2 regions of the Arthrobacter sp. sptzw42 genome follow, and region 1 is predicted to be linked to the other one. Evidence: predicted binding sites of a transcription regulator. Region 1 holds the regulator's gene; the other holds the start of a gene.
The links. The regulator HrcA, encoded in region 1, represses chaperone genes, less so after heat shock. The targets are predictions, from matches to a motif close to TTNGCACTCGNNNNNNNCGAGTGCNAA.

Region 1 (9,065 bases):
CGCTGGCAGATCCTGCGGTCCGAAAATAATGGAAACAAGACCCCCTTCCTGACCGGTGAGACAACAGCAGCTGCGGACCCGGCACAGGCAGGCGTATTCACCCTGGCCCTTAACCTGCCGGAGGGGGACTTCGAGTTGCGCGTGGCCCAGACCTCCAGCCCGGAAGGCCAAGAGGACGGCAGCGAAGACACCCGGAGCTTCAAGGTCCGTTAGCCCTGCTGTTGTTCCCGGCTCAGAGAGCCGGCGCGGCCCAGCGGCCCAAGACGTCGCTGGCAAGGACGACGGCGGCGGGTCCGGCAGTTGACGAACGCAGCACATGGTGCCCCAGGAGAGCCGTGACGGCGCCCCGGCCGCACAGCCTCGTCACTTCCCGCTGGCTGATGCCGCCCTCCGGCCCCACGATCAGGAGTACTTCCCGCACCCCGTCCGCGGCCCCGGTTTCGAGCCACGTCGCCAGGACTGCCCGGAAGGGGCGCACGGCATCTTCGTGCAGGATAACGGCAAGGCCCGCTTGCTCCACGGCGTTGGCAAGGCCGGCAGTGTCGACGGCAGCCCGCACCTCGGGGATCCAGGCGCGGCGTGCCTGTTTCGCGGCGGCGGAAACAACCGACTGCCACTTGGCGTGCGCCTTGGCCGCACGGTCGCCTTTCCAGCGCACGATGGACCGCTCGGACTGCCAGGGGACGACGGCGTCGATGCCAAGTTCGGTGGCCGTTTCAATGGCAAGCTCATCCCGGTCGCCCTTGGCCAACGCCTGGACCAGCACCAGCCGGATGTCCGGCCGGTGCTCAACAACCACTGAGTCACAAGCCACTTCGAGCATGGAAGGCGAAGCAGCTGTGACCTTGCCGCTCATCCGGGTCCCGGCGCCGTCCACAATGTCCACCGGCTCACCCGGTGCCAGCCGCTTAACGGTGACCGCGTGCCGCGCCTCGGGTCCTTCCAGGACAAAAGTCCCTGCCGGCACCATCCGGTCCAGTGACCCGGGCGCGGTGAAAAAGACGGGGTTGCTCACCGCTACAGGTTACCGAGCCGGTCCCGGAGCTTGGCGAACATGCCGCCGCCGGCAGCAAGTTTGCCATCGGTGATCTGCTCGCCGCGAAGTTTGGCCAACTGCCGCAGCAGGTCCTCCTGCTGCGCATCGAGCTTGGCGGGAGTCTCCACCTGGAGATGGACCTTCAGGTCGCCGCGGCCGTACCCGCGCAGATGGGTGACGCCCAGTCCGCGCAGGGTGATGATTTCGCCGGACTGGGTGCCGGCCTTCACGTCGATCTCCTGGGGCCCGTCGAAGGTTTCCAGGGTTACGTCGGTGCCCAGGGCAGCCGCCGTCATGGGAATGTTCAGGGTGGCGTGCAGGTCGTCGCCTTCCCGGACATAGGTGGCATCGTTGTTGACGCGGATTTCCACGTACAGGTCGCCGGCGGGACCGCCGGCGGGACCGGCTTCGCCCTGGCCGGACAGCTGGATGCGTGTCCCTGTGGCGACGCCGGCAGGAACCTTGATGGTCAGGGAACGGCGGCTGCGAATCCGGCCCTGCCCGCTGCACTCGTTGCAGGGGTCCTTGATAACAGTTCCAAAACCTTCGCAGGTGCCGCAGGGCGCGGCGGTCATGACCTGGCCCAGGATTGAGCGGACAGCCCTCTGGACCTGGCCGCTGCCGCCGCAGATATCGCAGCGCTCAGGATGGGTTCCGGGCCGGCAGCAGGAGCCCTCACAGGTGGGGCAGAGTACTGCCGTGTCCACTTCGAGCTTCTTGTTGACCCCAAATACGGCGTCGCGGAGCTCGATCCTGACGCTGATGAGCGCATCCTGCCCGCGCCGGACCCTTGAGGCGGGGCCCGTGGTGCCACCTGCGCCGAAGAAGGTGTCGAAGATGTCCTGGAAAGCGAAGCCCTGGCCGGCGTAGGCCCCGCCGCCGAATCCGTTGTCCGTGCCGTTCTCGTTGCCGGTGGTGTCGTAGACCCGGCGCTTCTGGGGATCCGAGAGAACCTCGTAGGCGTGGGTTACTGCCTTGAAGCGGTCCGCAACATCTTCACCGGGATTCACATCCGGGTGAAGGGTTCGGGCCAGCTTGCGGTAGGCCTTCTTGATCTCTTCCCCGGTGGCATCCGGTGCGACTCCAAGGACTTCGTAGTGGCTGCTCAAAGTTTGTATCTCTTCCTTGTTGTTCTGCCTGCAGTCGTGCTGCATACACTGCTGTGCGCCCAGGGGCGCTGTACTGCGGTCAGGGTCCCAGGATCCGTGACAGGTAACGGGCCACAGCCCTCACTGCCGCCATGGTGGTGGGGTAATCCATCCTGGTGGGACCCAGCACGCCGATTTTGGCGACACTGTCCGGGCCGTAGCCCGTGGCCACGACGGATGCCTCCGCCAGGCCGTCGTAGGGGTTTTCACGCCCGATGCTCACGGCAACTCCGCGGTGGTCCTGCGCCATCTCGCTCAGCAGGCGCAGCATCACCACCTGCTCCTCGAGCGCCTCCAGCACAGGTCCGATGCTTAGCGGAAAATCAACGTTGGACCGCGCAAGGTTTGCTGTGCCGGCCATCACCATCCGGTCTTCGCGGCTGCTGTGGGCCAGGGCCTCCAGCCCGTGCGCAAGTGCCTGGGCTGCCTGGCGTTGACCGGGGGCAGCCCCGGACACCACTGCGGGCAGGGACTGTCCGAGCTGCGCCAGGGGAGTTCCGGCGAGCGATCCGAGGAAGCGGCCGCGCAAAGCAGCGATGGCATCATCCGCGAGGTCCTGCCCGACGTCGATGACCCGCTGTTCAACCTTGCCGCTGTCGGCGATCAGTACCACCAGCACCTTCCGCGGGGCAAGGAGAACGAATTCGATGTGGCGGACCAGTGCCCGGTTGAGGTGTGGGTACTGGACCACCGCCACCTGGTTTGTCAGCTGGGACAGGAGCCGGACGGTGCGTTCCAGCACGTCGTCAAGGTCGTCCGCGCCTTCGAGCAGTGACTGGATGGCACGCCGCTCAGCCTGGGACAAAGGCTTTACTGCGGAAATCTGGTCGACGAAGAGCCGGTAGCCCTTGTCGGTGGGGATACGGCCTGCGCTGGTGTGCGGTGCGGTGATCAGTCCTTCGTCCTCAAGCGCTGCCATGTCGTTGCGGATGGTTGCGCTGGAGACACCGAGATGGTGCCGCTCCACCAGGGCCTTGGACCCGACGGGCTCACGGGAGTGGACGTAGTCCTCCACTATGGCCCGCAATACTTCCAGTTTGCGCGGCTCGCTCACACTCCACCTCCATCCAGGTTCAGGGCAGACGTTCTGCCCGCACCGTATCTCTCCAGGGGTTAGCACTCGACATGCCCAAGTGCTAACAGTCTATTATGACTCGCCCCGTTGTTAGCATTGGTACCGCTCCAGGCGAAATTTCGGGCCACCATCCAGCACGAGGCGAGTGATTCCATGCATTACCAGAACTGGGGAGCCCAGGACCTGTCCGCACCTGCCCGGACGCAACTGCCTGAAGTACCCGTGGAGCGGGGCATGGTGCTGGAGGATGTCCAGTCCGGCTGGGTGGGCGCGGTAACCCGGGTAGAGAAATCGGGTGGGATGCATGTGGTGGCCCTGGAAGACCGCCGCGGCAAGTCCCGGTCCTTCCGGCTGGGTTTCGGGTTCCTCCTTGAAGGGCAGGCAATCCGGCTGATGCCCCCGTCCCCGCGGCCGGCCGCCGGCTCCGGGGCCGCGGCCGGCAGGACGGCGTCGGGTTCTGTCCGGGTGGCTGGGCAGCGGGCCCAGGTTGCCAAGGCGAGCCGCATCTGGGTGGAGGGAAAGCACGACGCCGAGCTCGTCGAGAAGGTGTGGGGCGATGACCTTCGGGTGGAGGGCATCGTCGTCGAACCCCTCCACGGCATTGATGACCTCGCTGCCGCTGTGGCCGATTTTAAGCCGGGCCCGGCCAGGCGCCTGGGGGTGCTCGTGGACCACCTGGTGCCCGACTCAAAGGAGTCGCGCATTGCCGAATCCGTGATGTCCTGTCCCGGCGCTGCAGGCAATGTGCTGATTGTGGGGCACCCCTACGTTGACGTGTGGCAGGCAATCCGCCCGGCTGTGCTGGGAATCGAGAAATGGCCGGTGGTGCCGCGCGGGCAGGACTGGAAAACCGGCATCCTGTCCGCCTTCGGCTGGCCTCACGAGACCAAAGAGGACATCGGCCTCGGGTGGCAGAAGCTGCTGGGCGCCGTCCGCAGCTACGCCGATCTGGAGGCGTCGCTGCTGGGGAGGGTGGAGGAAGTCATCGATTTCCTCACCGTCCCCTGAGCCCGCCGCGGGCCGGGCTGTCGCGCTGCCGGAAGGCGGATAGGGTCGGGCATCGGCGTTGCACCCAGTATTCTTGGTACTGCGGTGCCTGCCGATCGCAGGACCGTCAGCAGGCATGGCATTCTTAGTCAGCACCATTGCACTCCAGAAGGAACAGACTGTGGCAGAAAATGCACGCGATCACAGGGACAGCCCGGTGGGCCAGGCCCGTTCGGAGTACCACGGCGTTCCGGCGAATGCCCTGCCCCTGACAGCCAGCGAAGACCGCCAGTGGGCCACGCTGGCCCACTTCGGCGGCATCTTGGGCTGCGTTCCTTCGCTCCTGATCTACCTGATCTTCCGTGACCGCGGCCCGTTCACTGCGCAGGAGTCAAAGGAGGCGCTGAACTTCAGCCTGCCGCCCACCATCGCCGCAGTGGTTGCCAACATCCTGGTCTTCGTGCCGGTGATCGGCAACATTTTTGCCGTTATCGCCACCCTGATCTGGATTGGTCTGACCTGCTTTTCGGTGGCTGCCGGAATCCATGTCAACCGCGGCCAGCCGCACCGCTACCCGTACAACCTGCGCTGGATCAAGTAACGCAACCGGGCTCTGCGCCAGGGTAAAAGCCATAGCATCTGCGTCCGTCAGGCATGATGGGGAAATGCGCAGCGTCGAGTTGACCTTCGGGGAATCCACGGATTCTTCCATCAGGACTGATTGGGCCACGCTCTCGGAAGCCGGCCTGCCGAGCCTCGCCTCGCACACCTCCCCCAGCAACAGGCCACACATCACACTGGCCGCAGGCAACCTGCTCGATGTTGGGCCGGACATCCATGACCTGTGGAGCGGGCTGCCGTTCAGTATCAGGTTTTCAGGCCTGGTGGTCTTTCCTGCCGGGGCCGGCAAATACGTTCTGGCGCGCTTGGTTGTGCCGGCGGCGGATCTACTCCAACTTCACGCCCGGCTGCATCAGCGGTGTACCGGCGCCTACGAAAACACCCTTCCGAATGCCTGGACGCCGCACGTCACCCTTGCCCGCAGGTTACCCGGGCACCGGCTCGGGGCGGCCCTGGATGCCCTGGGGGCCAGGACTGAGGGTCAGTGCGTCGAGGCCCGTCTTTGGGACAGTTCCACCCGTACCATCACGTCCCTGGGCGGCCGTCCTGCGGATTAGGAATTCGTACTGTCGGGAGTGAGGGCACAGCGGACTTCCGCGAAGGAACCATCGGGGTTGAAGCCCAGAAGTACGTGGGTTTTCCTGAGCCAGCGGCTGAACATGATGCTGGACCCCGCGTAAAGCACCAAAGCAGCAACAACAACGAGGAGTGCGGTGGCCGCTGCAGTCCTGTAGGAGTCGTAGCTGGGGTGGCCGGCCGCGATGTCTCCCCGGAGCAGAGGGTAGAGCAGCCCGGTTAAGTAGAGAGATCCTGCCAAAAGCGGTCCACCGATCGCAATTCCTATCCAGGCCCCCACGCGCTTACGCCTTTGCGCGTACCGTCTGAACTGACTTTCCCATTCCTCCCGGTCGGGCACGAGCAAAATGGCCCTCTTGCTTCCCACGTCCTCCCCCAGACTCTTCGTTGCTGTGCACATCATAGGCTTAACCCCCGGACTGCGGGAGGCCGCGCATCAGTCAGGCAGTACGCGGCGGACCACCGCGTCGGCCAGCAGCCTGCCCTTGAGGGTGAGGACGAGGCGTCCCCGGAAGGCTGCGGCCGGCTCCACCAGGCCGTCGGCGATCAGGCCTGCGACCTGGTGGCGGCCTTCGGCACCGAGGGCGGAAACCTCCAGGCCGGCCTGCAGGCGGGCCTCGAGCATCACCCGTTCCACGTTCCGGGTTTCCGGGTCAAGCGTTTCCCTGCCGGCGGCAGGCGAAAGACCCTGCGCCAGACGGCCTGCATACGCGGCGGGATGCTTGACGTTCCACCAGCGGACTCCCCCCACGTGCGAATGCGCGCCGGGTCCGATCCCCCACCAGTCATCACCGCGCCAGTAGGCCAGGTTGTGCCGGCACGCCTGCTCCGGGGTGCGGGCCCAGTTGCTGACCTCGTACCAGCCGAGGCCGGCTTCGGTGATCAGCTGGTCGGCGAGCTCATACTTGTCGGCGTGGTCGTCGTCGTCGATTCCCGGTACCTCACCGCGGCGGATCTGGGCAGCGAGCTTGGTACCGTCCTCCACGATCAGCGCGTAGGCGCTGATGTGGTCGGGCCCGTAGGACAGTGCTGTCTCCAGGGAGCACCTCCAGTCCGCCAGCGACTCCCCCGGCGTTCCGTAGATCAGGTCCAGGCTGACGGCGAGCCCGGCCTCGCGGGCCCACTGGACCACCTGCGGGACCCTGGCGGGCGAGTGCGTGCGGTCCAGCACCTTGAGGACGTGCGGAACGGCGGACTGCATGCCGAAGGAGATCCGGGTGAAGCCGGCCTCCTTGAGGATGGCGAGGGATTCCGGCGTGACCGAATCGGGGTTCGCCTCCGTGGTGACCTCGGCGCCGTTTTCAATTCCCCAGTGGTCTATGGCGCGGCGGAGGATCAGGGCAAGATCCTCTGCGGGGAGCAGGGTGGGCGTGCCCCCTCCGAAGAACACCGTGCTCAGCTTCCTGGGAGGCAGGCCGGATTGGGCCAGTACCCGGGCCGCCATCGACACCTCAGAGGCGGCCGTGCCCGCATACGCATCCTGGGAGGCGCCGCCGCCGAGTTCCGTGGCGGTATAGGTGTTGAAGTCGCAGTATCCGCAACGCACAGCGCAGAACGGGATGTGCACGTACAGGCCGAACGCCCGCTCCGCCGAACCGTCCGCTGCCTGGGCAGGCAGCAGGCCGTCCGACGGCGCGGGGTCGCCGAGGGGAAGGGTGCTAGGCATTGCAGGGGCCTCCGGTGTTGCCGGACGCGGTGTTCACTACTTTTTGGCCTTGTCCTTGGACTCGTCGGTGGTCAGCGCGGCGATGAATGCTTCCTGGGGGACCTCGACCCGGCCCACCATCTTCATGCGCTTCTTGCCTTCTTTCTGCTTTTCCAGCAGTTTGCGCTTGCGCGAGATGTCACCGCCGTAGCACTTGGCCAGCACGTCCTTGCGGATAGCGCGGATGCTTTCGCGCGCGATGATCCTTGAGCCGATGGCGGCCTGGATGGGCACCTCAAACTGCTGGCGCGGAATGAGTTCGCGCAGCTTGGTGGTCATCATGACGCCGTAGGCGTACGCCTTGCCGCGGTGTGTGATGGCGGAGAAGGCATCCACCTGCTCGCCCTGGAGCATGATGTCCACCTTCACGAGGTCGGCCACCTGGTCACCGTCGGCCTTCCAGTCAAGCGAACCATAGCCTCGGGTCTTGGACTTGAGGATGTCGAAGAAGTCGAACACGATCTCAGCCAGCGGCAGCCGGTACCGGATCTCAACCCTGTCCTCGGACAGGTAGTCCATGCCGCCCATCACGCCGCGCCGGCTCTGGCACAGCTCCATGATGGCGCCGACGAACTCGTTCGGCGCCAGGATGGTGGCGGACACCATTGGCTCCCGGACTTCGGAGATTTTGCCGGAGGGGTATTCGCTGGGGTTGGTAACGTGGATAACCTTTTTGTCCTCCAGCGTTACCTCATATTCCACGTTCGGAGCGGTGGAGATCAGGTCCAGGTTGTACTCGCGTTCGAGCCGCTCGCGAGTGATTTCGAGGTGGAGCAGTCCAAGGAAACCCACGCGGAAGCCGAAGCCCAGGGCTGCGGAGGTTTCCGGCTCGTATACCAAGGCGGCATCGTTGAGCATCAGCTTCTCGAGTGCGTCGCGCAGCACCGGGTAGTCCGTGCCGTCCAGCGGATACAGGCCGGAGAAGACCATGGGCTTGGCATCGGCGTAGCCGGGGAGCGAATCGGCAGCCGGCTTCGCAAGGTTGGTGACGGTGTCGCCCACCTTGGACAGGCGGACATCCTTTACGCCGGTGATGAGGTAGCCCACTTCGCCGACGCCCAGACCCTTCGACGGGGTTGGTTCCGGGGAGCTCACCCCGATCTCCAGGAGTTCGTGGGTGGCCCGGGTGGACATCATCTGGATGCGTTCACGGGGGTGCAGCATCCCGTCCACCACGCGGACGTAGGTGACGACACCGCGGTACGTGTCATATACCGAGTCGAAGATCATGGCGCGGGCGGGAGCATTTGCGTCTCCCACCGGGGCTGGAAGATCACGGACAATCTTATCGAGCAGCGCTTCGACGCCCATTCCGGTCTTTCCGGAGACACGCAGGACATCCTCCGGGTCCCCGCCGATGAGGCTGGCCAGCTCCGCCGCGTACTTCTCGGGCTGGGCGGCCGGAAGGTCAATCTTGTTCAGGACCGGGATGATCGTGAGGTTGTTCTCCATGGCCAGGTACAGGTTGGCGAGGGTTTGCGCCTCGATGCCCTGCGCCGCGTCGACCAGGAGGATGGCTCCTTCGCAGGCCGCCAGAGAGCGGGAAACCTCGTACGTGAAGTCCACGTGGCCCGGAGTGTCGATCATGTTCAGCGCGTAGCTGCTTCCCTCAAGTTCCCACGGCATCCGGACCGCCTGGGACTTGATGGTGATGCCGCGCTCACGTTCGATGTCCATGCGGTCCAGGTACTGGGCCTTCATGTCGCGGGGCTTCACGACGCCGGTCAACTGCAGCATGCGGTCGGCCAGTGTGGACTTGCCGTGGTCAATATGCGCGATGATGCAGAAGTTCCGAATGATGGCCGGATCTGTCGCGGCGGGCACCGGGGCGGTGCGGGCCATGGGAGACACGCAGGGTCCTTACTGTTGGCATTCACGCGGCCGCCGCCAGGGCGCACCGAGGGCACCCTGCGGACT
Region 2 (9,065 bases), on a different contig from region 1:
GACGGAGACGGTGGAGTTCGGTGAACTCCATATCTTCACGGGTAAGAACTTTGTCGTAACAGTGCGGCATGCTGAAACGGCCGGCGTGGCGCGGGTCAGGCAGCGGCTGGAAAGCAGGCCGGACCTCCTGCGGCACGGGCCGGAGGCCGTTCTCTACGCCCTGCTGGACCGGGTAGTGGATGACTACGGGCCGGTGGTGGCCGGGCTTGAAAATGACATCGACGAGATTGAAGACCAGCTGTTCAGCGGCGACACCACCGTATCGCGCCGCATCTACGAACTCGCCCGCGAGGTGATCCAGTTCCAGCGGGCCATCCACCCCCTGCCGGACATGCTGCACCAGCTCGAGCGGGGGTTCGAAAAGTACGGCGTGGAAAGCAACCTCCGGCACAGCCTGCGCGACGTGGAGGACCACGTGGAGCGGGTGATCTCCAGGGCGGACTCCTTCCGTGACCTGCTGCAGAACGCCCTGACCCTGGACGGCACCCTCACCGCCAACCGTCAGAACGAGGCAAGCGCCGAACAGAACGAACAGGTCAAGAAGATCTCGTCCTGGGCGGCGATCTTCTTCGCTCCGTCCTTTGTGGCCGGCGTCTACGGCATGAACTTCGACCACATGCCCGAACTTCACTGGCAACTGGGCTACCCAATGGCAATCGGCCTGATGGCAGCGACGGCCGCCGTAATGTACGCCATCTTCAAGAAGAAGGGCTGGCTGTAGGGGAAGGCAGCAGGGCACGCGCCCGGCGGAAACTTTGTGGAGCTAAGGGGATTCGAACCCCTGACCTCTTCGATGCGAACGAAGCGCTCTACCAACTGAGCTATAACCCCGGGAACCAGCCGCTTTTCTTCAGGTGCGGCACCGGTGAACCTAGGCTACAAATTTTCCCGGCCCAACGCCAACCGGCGCCCCTGCGGCAATGGGCGTGGAACCAGATGGTCAGGCGCGGCGGCGCTGGAGGACGTCGTCGAGATTGCTGAGCGCGCTCTGGGCCTTACTGACCTGCTGGGCGTCCGGGACGGCGACGGCAGGAGCGGCTGCGGAGCCCTGCTTCAGGGAGGGCTTCCCTGTGGCCTTCGGTGCCTCCGGCAACTCAAGCGGCTCGGGTGCGGGCCGTTCAGCCTTGGCAGCCTCGACGTAAACCGGTTTGGGTACCTCCACGGGCTCCCAGGTGCTGGCCGGCGCAGCCTGCACTGCACTGGTGTCACCGGCAGCCACGGCAACGGCAAGGGCCGCCTCACGGAGTTCCACAGCTGTCAGGGGCTTCGCCTTGGGCTTGTCTGCCTCAGCGTCGAACAGCGGACTTTCGGTGCGTACCGGCGCAGCTTCCGGCTTCGGCGGGACGTGTGCTGCAGCCGGCACCGGCGCAGGTGCGCTCATGGCGGAGCGGAAAGCAGCGTCCACTTTGGCCTTGCGGTCCCGGACAGCGAGCCAGCGAAGAAGGGCCACGGACGCCGCGGCCAGGGCCGCGCAGGCGAGAGGAAGAGCTGGAGCACCAAGTCCGAACACCAGCAGTACCGCAGAAATGAACGCGGTCAGCAAGGAAACCAGTCCTGTCAGGGCAAGAGCGGTGCGGCCGTATCGGAAGCGGAACTGGCGCGTTGGCGCAGCTGTGGCTCCGGGCGTCGCGGATCCGGTGCTCTTCCTGGTGTCCATGGCTTTCTCCTGCTGGGCGGCGACCTTCAAAACCAGCCCGGCTCGCGGGTCCGGTATTTCATCGGCGGGGGCATCTGCCAAGAAGTCGCCGGCGGTTTGGAACTGGTGCCGGCGGTTCTGGAGGACGTAAGGGGCAACCCATACAATCCAGAGCACAACGGCAACCACAAGGATCACTGAGCTGCTAAGGGGGAAGTCCACACTCAAAACCGTATGAGCATCATGTCGGCTGCAGCCGCATTGGCCGCGGTGTGTCGTGGAGCGGCCGACAAATCATTGGATTTATGACGGCCTGGAGGCAAGCCAGCGGTGCAGCAATCCCTCCGGAACTTCCTCTGAGGTCAAGGCAAAAGACCGGTGGTCCGCCCACTGGCCGTTGATGTGCAGATAGCGCGGCCGGTAACCCTCATCCCGGAAACCAAGCTTCTCAACTACCCGCAGGCTGGGACCGTTCTCCGGCCGGATGTTGATTTCCATTCGGTGCAGCCCCAGGGCGCGGAAGCAGTGGTCGGTCACCAGGGCCACGGAAGTGGGCGCTATCCCCTGCCCCGCCCGCGACTGGTCCACCCAGTACCCGAGTGTCGCCATCATGGCCGATCCCCAGACTATTGAGGAAACAGTCAACTGACCCACGATCGCAGGGTTCCTGCTGGCGGGACCCCTCTCCGTGATGACAAAGGGAAGGGCCGTCGACTGGGCCGCCTGCGAGTTCAGCGAACGGACCATTTGCCGGTAATCAGGGAGGCCTCCGGCCGGGTCCGGGTTGGAAGCTTCCCATGGCGCCAGCCATTCACTGTTCCGGGCCCGGACTTCCGTCCACTCCTTTTTGTCGCGGTACCTGATGGGCCTCAGGACCAGGTCGCCGCACTCCAGGGTCACGGGCCAGATGGGGCCGGGCCGCACGGTGCTACTTGGACAGGCCGGCGGTGAAGCCCGGCAGCCACTCCCGCAGGCCCGGACCGAGGTCTTCGCTGTCGATGGCGAGCTGGACGCAGGCCTTGAGGTAGCTCAGCTTGTCGCCCGTATCGTAGCGGCGTCCCCGGAAGACAACGCCGTAGACGCCTTGCCCCTCGCCGTCGCCGGACGCGAGCTCCTGCAGGGCATCAGTGAGCTGGATTTCGCCGCCACGGCCAGGTCCGGTGCGTTCGAGGACGTCAAAGACGGCGGGGTGCAGCACGTAGCGGCCAATGACTGCAAGGTTGGAAGGGGCTTCCTCGGCGGAGGGTTTCTCCACGAGGCGGTTGACGCGGACAAAGCCCTCGCCGTCGATCTCTGCAATATCGGCACAGCCGTAGGCGCTGATCTGGGACGGGTCCACCTCGATGAGCGCGATGACGGACCCTCCCGTTTTCGCCTGCACCTCGATCATGGTGCTGAGGAGTTCGTCGCGGGCGTCGATGAGGTCGTCGCCCAGGAGGACGGCGAAGGCTTCGTTGCCCACGTGCTGCCTTGCACGCAGCACGGCATGGCCCAGGCCGTTCGGGTCGCCCTGGCGGACGTAGTGGATGTCGCCGAGGTTGCTGGCGGCCTGGATGGACGCAAGCTTCGCCGTGTCGCCCTTGTCCTCCAGGGTGGATTCGAGCGCCGGCACCCTGTCAAAGTGGTCTTCCAGGGCCCGCTTGTTCCGCCCGGTAATCATCAGGACATCGTTCAGGCCCACGTTCACGGCTTCCTCAACGACGTACTGGATGGCAGGCTTGTCCACGACCGGAAGCATTTCCTTGGGCATGGCCTTGGTGGCAGGCAGGAACCTGGTGCCGAGTCCGGCAGCGGGGATAACGGCTTTGCGAACTCTCGGGTTACTGGTAGTCACCCGACTAATCTAACGTCAGCGTCAAGCATTCAGTAATCATTGAACGGCCGGGGGCAGCCCCTGCGGCACAGACCTACCGCCGAACGGCGAGCGATGGAGGAGTACAGCGTGCTTGAGGATGCGAAGGCAACCAAGACCAGGATCCGTACCGCACACCGTCTGCGGCGGGCAGCCTTGACCCCGCAGCAATTGGAAGCCGCAGGGACAGGAATCGCCCGCCATGGCGTGGATTGGGCCGCCTCACTGGCCGGTGGAGCTCCTGCCACGTTCTGCGTTTACTTTGGGGTCGGCGTGGAACCGCCCACCCTTCCGTTGATCGACGCACTCCACACCAACGGCCACCGGGTCCTGCTCCCGGTGTGCGAACCCGGGCGGGAACTGGCGTGGGTCTTCTGGAACCCGGACGCCGGTTTTGAGCAGAGCCGGTACGCGCCCATCCTGGAACCGATCGGCGACCGGCATGGACCCGATGTGGCAGGAACCGCCGCCGCCCTTTTCATCCCGGCCACCGCCGTCGACCTTGCCGGCAACCGGGTTGGGCAAGGCGGGGGGTACTACGACAAGTTTCTGGGGCATCTGGCAACAGCGGGGAAGGATATTCCGCTCGCGGCCGTTATCTATGACGAAGAATTGCTCCCCGTCGGTGAAATCCCGGAGGAGGAGTTCGACCGCCCCGTCCCTGCCGTCCTGGCACCTTCCGGGTTCCGGCAGCTCAACGGGCACCACTAGGTCCCGCAGCGCGTTGTTGCGGAGATGATAGAATTAGCACTCAGGCCCTGCGACTGCTAACGGTATGACCGCGCAGCACGGGACCTCTCGTTTGCCCAAGAGGAGGAGCACCAGTGCCAACGTATGCGTACGCCTGCAAGGATTGCGGCCATGCCTTCGATATCGTCCAGTCGTTTTCGGACAGCACGCTGACCTCGTGCCCCGAATGCCAGGGGACGCTGCGCAAGAAGTTCAACAGCGTGGGTGTTGTGTTCAAGGGCTCCGGCTTCTACCGCACTGATTCCCGGGACTCGAAGGGAAGCACGGTCTCGCCGGCCCCCGCGGCTGCAACGCCCGCTCCCGCTGCGGCGCCTGCCGCGTCCGCTCCGGCGGCCGCAGCCAGCTAAGCAAGGCCATTCGACGCCGGCCGGACCGGCTTGTCCACATAGCGCTCCGCGCTCCTGTTGCGGTCATTCCCGCAGCCGTAGCGTAGGCGCATGCCTTTTAACCTTCTTGGCCCCGGCCGCGCTGCCTCACGTCATCCGCGCACCCCTCGGCGTCCTGTCAGCTCCGGCCGCAGGTCGGTCGCGGCCTGGTTCGGCAGGTGGCTGAGCCGGAACCGGCGGCTTGCTGCGGCGTTGCTGCTGTGTGGAGCGGCTTCCATCACCGTCCACCAGCTCACCCCCGCGCCCGTCCACACTGTCACTGCCCTGGCCGCTGCCAGGGATCTTCCCGCCGGTTCAACAATGGCACCGGCAGATCTAGCGCAGGTTCAGGTGCCGCCGGCCATGATGGCCGCAGGTTTCCTGGACAACGAAAGCGGGTTGGCCGGCAAGCAGCTGGCGGCTCCGCTGCGCAAAGGACAGCTGCTGACGGACGCCCAGCTGCTGGGTCCCGGGCTTTTGGCCGGCACGCCGCCGGGCTCAGCAGCAGTTCCGCTGCGCATGGCTGATCCGTCGTCCATCCAGCTCGTCTCGCCGGGCCAGCTGGTGAACGTGGTGCTGACGGCGGGCAACGGCTTCGACCAGTTGGCACCGTCCGAAGTCCTGGCTACGGCTGTGCCGGTGTTGTGGACCTCCGGCAAGGGCGGCGGGAGCGGGCAGTGGCTGGGCACGGCGGAGACGGACGGGCTCATCGTGGTGGCCGCCAGCGCCGAGCAGGCTGCACGGCTGGCCGGCGCTTCCACCCAGGGCAAGCTGTTTTTCGTCCTCGTTGGGCCCTAGCCACCGCGGAAGCATGGCCGGCCCCGGTCGATCAGCCCCAGTGCGGCGGCTTCTGTTCCTTCAGCCAGGCATCGTGATCGTCGTCGGCATCGCCCCAGCGCCTCGGGTCATCTTCCGAGGCTTTCGTCGGCAGAATGCCTTGCGTCGCGCCCTGCGCCTGGTCCTTGCCCTGCTCTTGATCCTGTTCGTCTTCCGGAGCCGGGTCAACGGGGACGGACTGCGCGTCCCCAGCTGCGTTGTTGTTCTCTTCAGGGGCCACGGAGACCGCCTCCTTGCTGTCCAATTCTTTGTCCTGCGGCCGGGGGCGTGCCTGTTCCCCGGCGTCGATACCATTCAGCGCCTGGTCCACATCGTCGTCAAGGAATCCTGTTGAGGGTGCCGTCCGCCCGGGAAGCACCACCCGCTCAAGTCCCAGGTAGCCGGCAATCCGGTCGGCACAGGCTGACGGATCAGTGAAAACCTCGATTGTCCACAGCGGCATGTACCGCCATCCCAGCCGCTCCAGGAGTTGCGGCCGCAGCCGGCTTCGTTCGCGCACGCTCATGGTGCGGTACTGCTCGGTACCGTCGGACTCGATGGCAACCGGCCACGGCAAGTCGGTCTCGTCCCGGCCCATGGTGCTCAATGGATCCGCTGCCGCCACAACGTCGATGGCACCGTCATACTGGTGCCAGACCCGCGCACCGCGTGCCCGCAGCCGGTCCCCCAGGTCAGCGACCAGGGGATCCGCGCCAAGTGCCTGTTCGCTGGCCGCCGCGCGGGAAGCAGGGGTTCCCAGATCCGTGTTCCCCGAGATCTCGCGGTCCAGCAGGGAGTACAGGTCCACCGCGCCGTGTGTCAGCCGGGTATGGTCCAGGTCCTCCGGCCGGAAGCATGTCAGGACGTGTATGGACCGGCGGGCCCGTGTCATCGCCAGGGCGAATTTCTCCCGGCCGCCTTCAGCGGAAAGCGGACCGAAGTTGTGCAGGGCGCGGCCGTGCGGGGTCCGTCCGAAGCCGGGCGAGAAAATGACATGGTCCCGGACCAGGCCCTGGGCACGTTCCAGGTCAACCACGCGGAAGGATTCGGGTCCGGCACCAAAGAAGCTTGCAAGGCCCGGATGGTTAGGCAGCTGAAGCCGGATGGACTCCCCGATCCGGGCAGCATGGCGAAGGCTGGCTGTGACCACTGCAAGGGACGTGCGCGGCCGCGTGCGGGCGTGTTCGAAGACCAGCTGCACCACACGGTTGACCTCGGCCACTACGGACTCGACGCCCTCGTGGTCGGCGCTCGGCAGGCCGGTGCCGTCCGGCAGGTACTCCACCAGCAGTGACCGGTCCAGGCCGGTAGCCGACTGGCCCTCCGGAAGGCGGCGCAGGGCGCCGTCGTAAAAGTTCTTGCTGAGTTGGAGGACGAGGTCCTCGTCCACCGCGCGGTAGACGAAGTTGAGCCGCCACACCGGCAGCACTTCCGAGAGCGCCCCGAAGGCACTCTCCACGCGCTGGTGCGCCGTCTCCCCTGCTGCCAGCCGCTCCACGCCCACAGTGAAGGTCCGCGGGCTCGCGATCTTGGCGTCGCCGAAGGCAATGACCTGGCGCGCGCGGGCAATGGACGGCAGCACGGCCTGGAGGGACGTGGCTTCGGAGTCGAGGATGACTACCGCGTCGAAGTGCTGTTCGGCGGGAAGGAGGCCGGTCATCAGGTAGGGGCTGACGGACCAGACGGGAACGAGGGTGCCGATCAGGTCCGGGGCCTGCGCCGTCAGCGCGGGCAGCGACACCCGGCCATCCTTGAGCAGGCTGCGCAGCAGGTCCGCCTGCCGGGGGTGGGCGGCGATGCCGGCCCGCCACCTTTCGGCCAGGTCCCAGCGAAGCCGCGCTGCGCCGCTGGCAATATGCGCGTTGTCCGCCAGCCTGTACTCGGCCTCCAGCTGCCGCAGGGCGTCGCCGTCGGACATTGCGAGGTAGTCGTCCCCGCTGATCATCGCTTCGAGCGCCGACTGCCACCAGGCGAGGTCAAGTTCCGATGCGACTGATCCTGCTGGAACCTCGCGTTCCGCCAGGTCCGCCAGGAGCTCCCCCAGCCCGTGCTCGCGCATGTTCTCCACCAGGAGGGTGCGCTCCGGCAGCGTCTTGAGGGTCTCTGCGTCAGCGACCAGCCGTTCCAGGCGTTCCATCAGCTCTTCGTAGCGGGCCGTGGACAGCGCGCCGCCCGCCTCCGTGTGCCTGAGCGCCTCGCCCAGTTGAGTGAGTTCACGCTCCAGGGCACGGTACATCACGTTGATCTCGGCAAGGCCGGACGGCACAGCCGGGTGGCGCTGCGTGGTGGCATAGCCGGCCCAGAGGACACGCTGTTCCTGCACGAGGACCAGCGAACTGTGGAGATCGGCGATGTGCACGCCGGGCCGGACGTACTCCTTGGCCACCCTGCGCAGCCGCGACCGCTGCATGGCGGTCATTTCGATGCCCCGCTCACGCCGCCAGGCTGACGGTGCCGTGGCAGAAATAAGGTCAGTGACCGGCCGGTCAAAGATGTCCGGGGTGAACTTGTCCAAACTTCCGCGGACGGCTACGAGGAGTTCGAGCTGTTGGCCCCACTCGGCGAAGGTGGCGCCGAGCCGGATTTCCGCATGCTCCGCCACTGCGTTCATGCGTTCGCGCAGGTCAGGGAGGCTTTTCTCCACGGACCGGACCAGGTCCTGGGCTTCCTCCGTCTCCTTGCGGGTCAGGAGGCGCGCGCCGTGCCAGGGGCTGGTGGTGGACGCCTTGCTGAAGCTGCCCAGCTCGGCGGCACGCCGGAGCCTGCCGGCAAGCTCCTCCCGGTCCCTGATGTTGTCCAGGACACTGCGCTTGAGCCGTACGGTGGTGGCGGGGGCAGGGTGGATCGAGGTCAGCTCAGCGAGCGACTGCATGGCTTCGTACGGCGAACAGCCCCAGCGCTGGCGGACGTTGTGCAGTGATGCCACATGGTCCATGAGTGCGTGACGGTGCTCCGTCAGGGTGTCGTGCAGGTTTCCGAGCTGGGGTTCGAGGGACTTTTCGTTCCGGACGATCGCCCGTACCAGCTGGCCCTTGAGCTGCTGCGGGGTAACGTTCCCGGACAGCTGGAACAGGATGGAGTCAAGGCCCAGGCCTTCGAGCTGGCCCGAAATCTCGTTGAGGCTGGCACGGCGGTCCCCTACTACCAGGACCGTCTTCCCGGCATCCACCAGCGCCCCGATGGTGTTGATGGCCGTCTGGGTCTGGCCGGTGCCCGGAGGGCTGCTGACTACCAGGGAATCCCCGGCACGGGCTGCGTCGATCACGTACTGCTGGTCAGTATCTGCGTCCAGCAGGAGCATCTCGTCGCGGGGGTGCCTGCTGTCCAGCGAGGGAAAGCGGGACGGGTCCGGCTCATCGAAGTCCACCACTTCACCGCCGGCAGCAGTGGCCAGGGCGGACACCAGGGGGTTGGAGTCGTTGATCCAGGGGTCGTCCAGGTTGCCGGAGAGGTCGGCAAAGGTTGAAACGAGCAGGTTGTGCTGGGCCTCTGCGCCATGGATGGGCCGGATGAGCGTTGCCAGCTTGTCCAGGACCGGCTGCGGATCGAAGCGGGCTGTGCCGTAGGCGAGCCGGGTGACGGCATTGACGTCGAAGACAATACCGTGGGTGTTCTTCAGGTGCCGTACCAGGGCCGGGTTGATGTG

Region 2: AC5RT4_RS08735 (FmdB family zinc ribbon protein) is a predicted target of HrcA. The motif match lies at 4,233-4,259, and genes of this name have one in related genera.

What each region holds. Positions count from the first base shown of each region.
Region 1 is NZ_JBNHEX010000002.1:220,241-229,305, forward strand. It holds gene AC5RT4_RS03095 (GerMN domain-containing protein) at 1-213, shown strand, start outside; gene AC5RT4_RS03100 (16S rRNA (uracil(1498)-N(3))-methyltransferase) at 233-1,015, opposite strand; gene dnaJ (molecular chaperone DnaJ) at 1,018-2,145, opposite strand; gene hrcA (heat-inducible transcriptional repressor HrcA) at 2,225-3,238, opposite strand; gene AC5RT4_RS03115 (DUF3097 domain-containing protein) at 3,413-4,267, shown strand; gene AC5RT4_RS03120 (DUF4870 domain-containing protein) at 4,428-4,847, shown strand; gene AC5RT4_RS03125 (2'-5' RNA ligase family protein) at 4,912-5,424, shown strand; gene AC5RT4_RS03130 (hypothetical protein) at 5,421-5,723, opposite strand; gene hemW (radical SAM family heme chaperone HemW) at 5,880-7,109, opposite strand; gene lepA (translation elongation factor 4) at 7,146-8,999, opposite strand.
Region 2 is NZ_JBNHEX010000005.1:204,417-213,481, forward strand. It holds gene corA (magnesium/cobalt transporter CorA) at 1-721, shown strand, start outside; tRNA gene AC5RT4_RS08710 (tRNA-Ala) at 759-831, opposite strand; gene AC5RT4_RS08715 (hypothetical protein) at 941-1,858, opposite strand; gene AC5RT4_RS08720 (GNAT family N-acetyltransferase) at 1,940-2,560, opposite strand; gene galU (UTP--glucose-1-phosphate uridylyltransferase GalU) at 2,565-3,470, opposite strand; gene AC5RT4_RS08730 (5-formyltetrahydrofolate cyclo-ligase) at 3,579-4,199, shown strand; gene AC5RT4_RS08735 (FmdB family zinc ribbon protein) at 4,313-4,585, shown strand; gene cpaB (Flp pilus assembly protein CpaB) at 4,676-5,401, shown strand; gene AC5RT4_RS08745 (AAA family ATPase) at 5,433-9,065, opposite strand, start outside.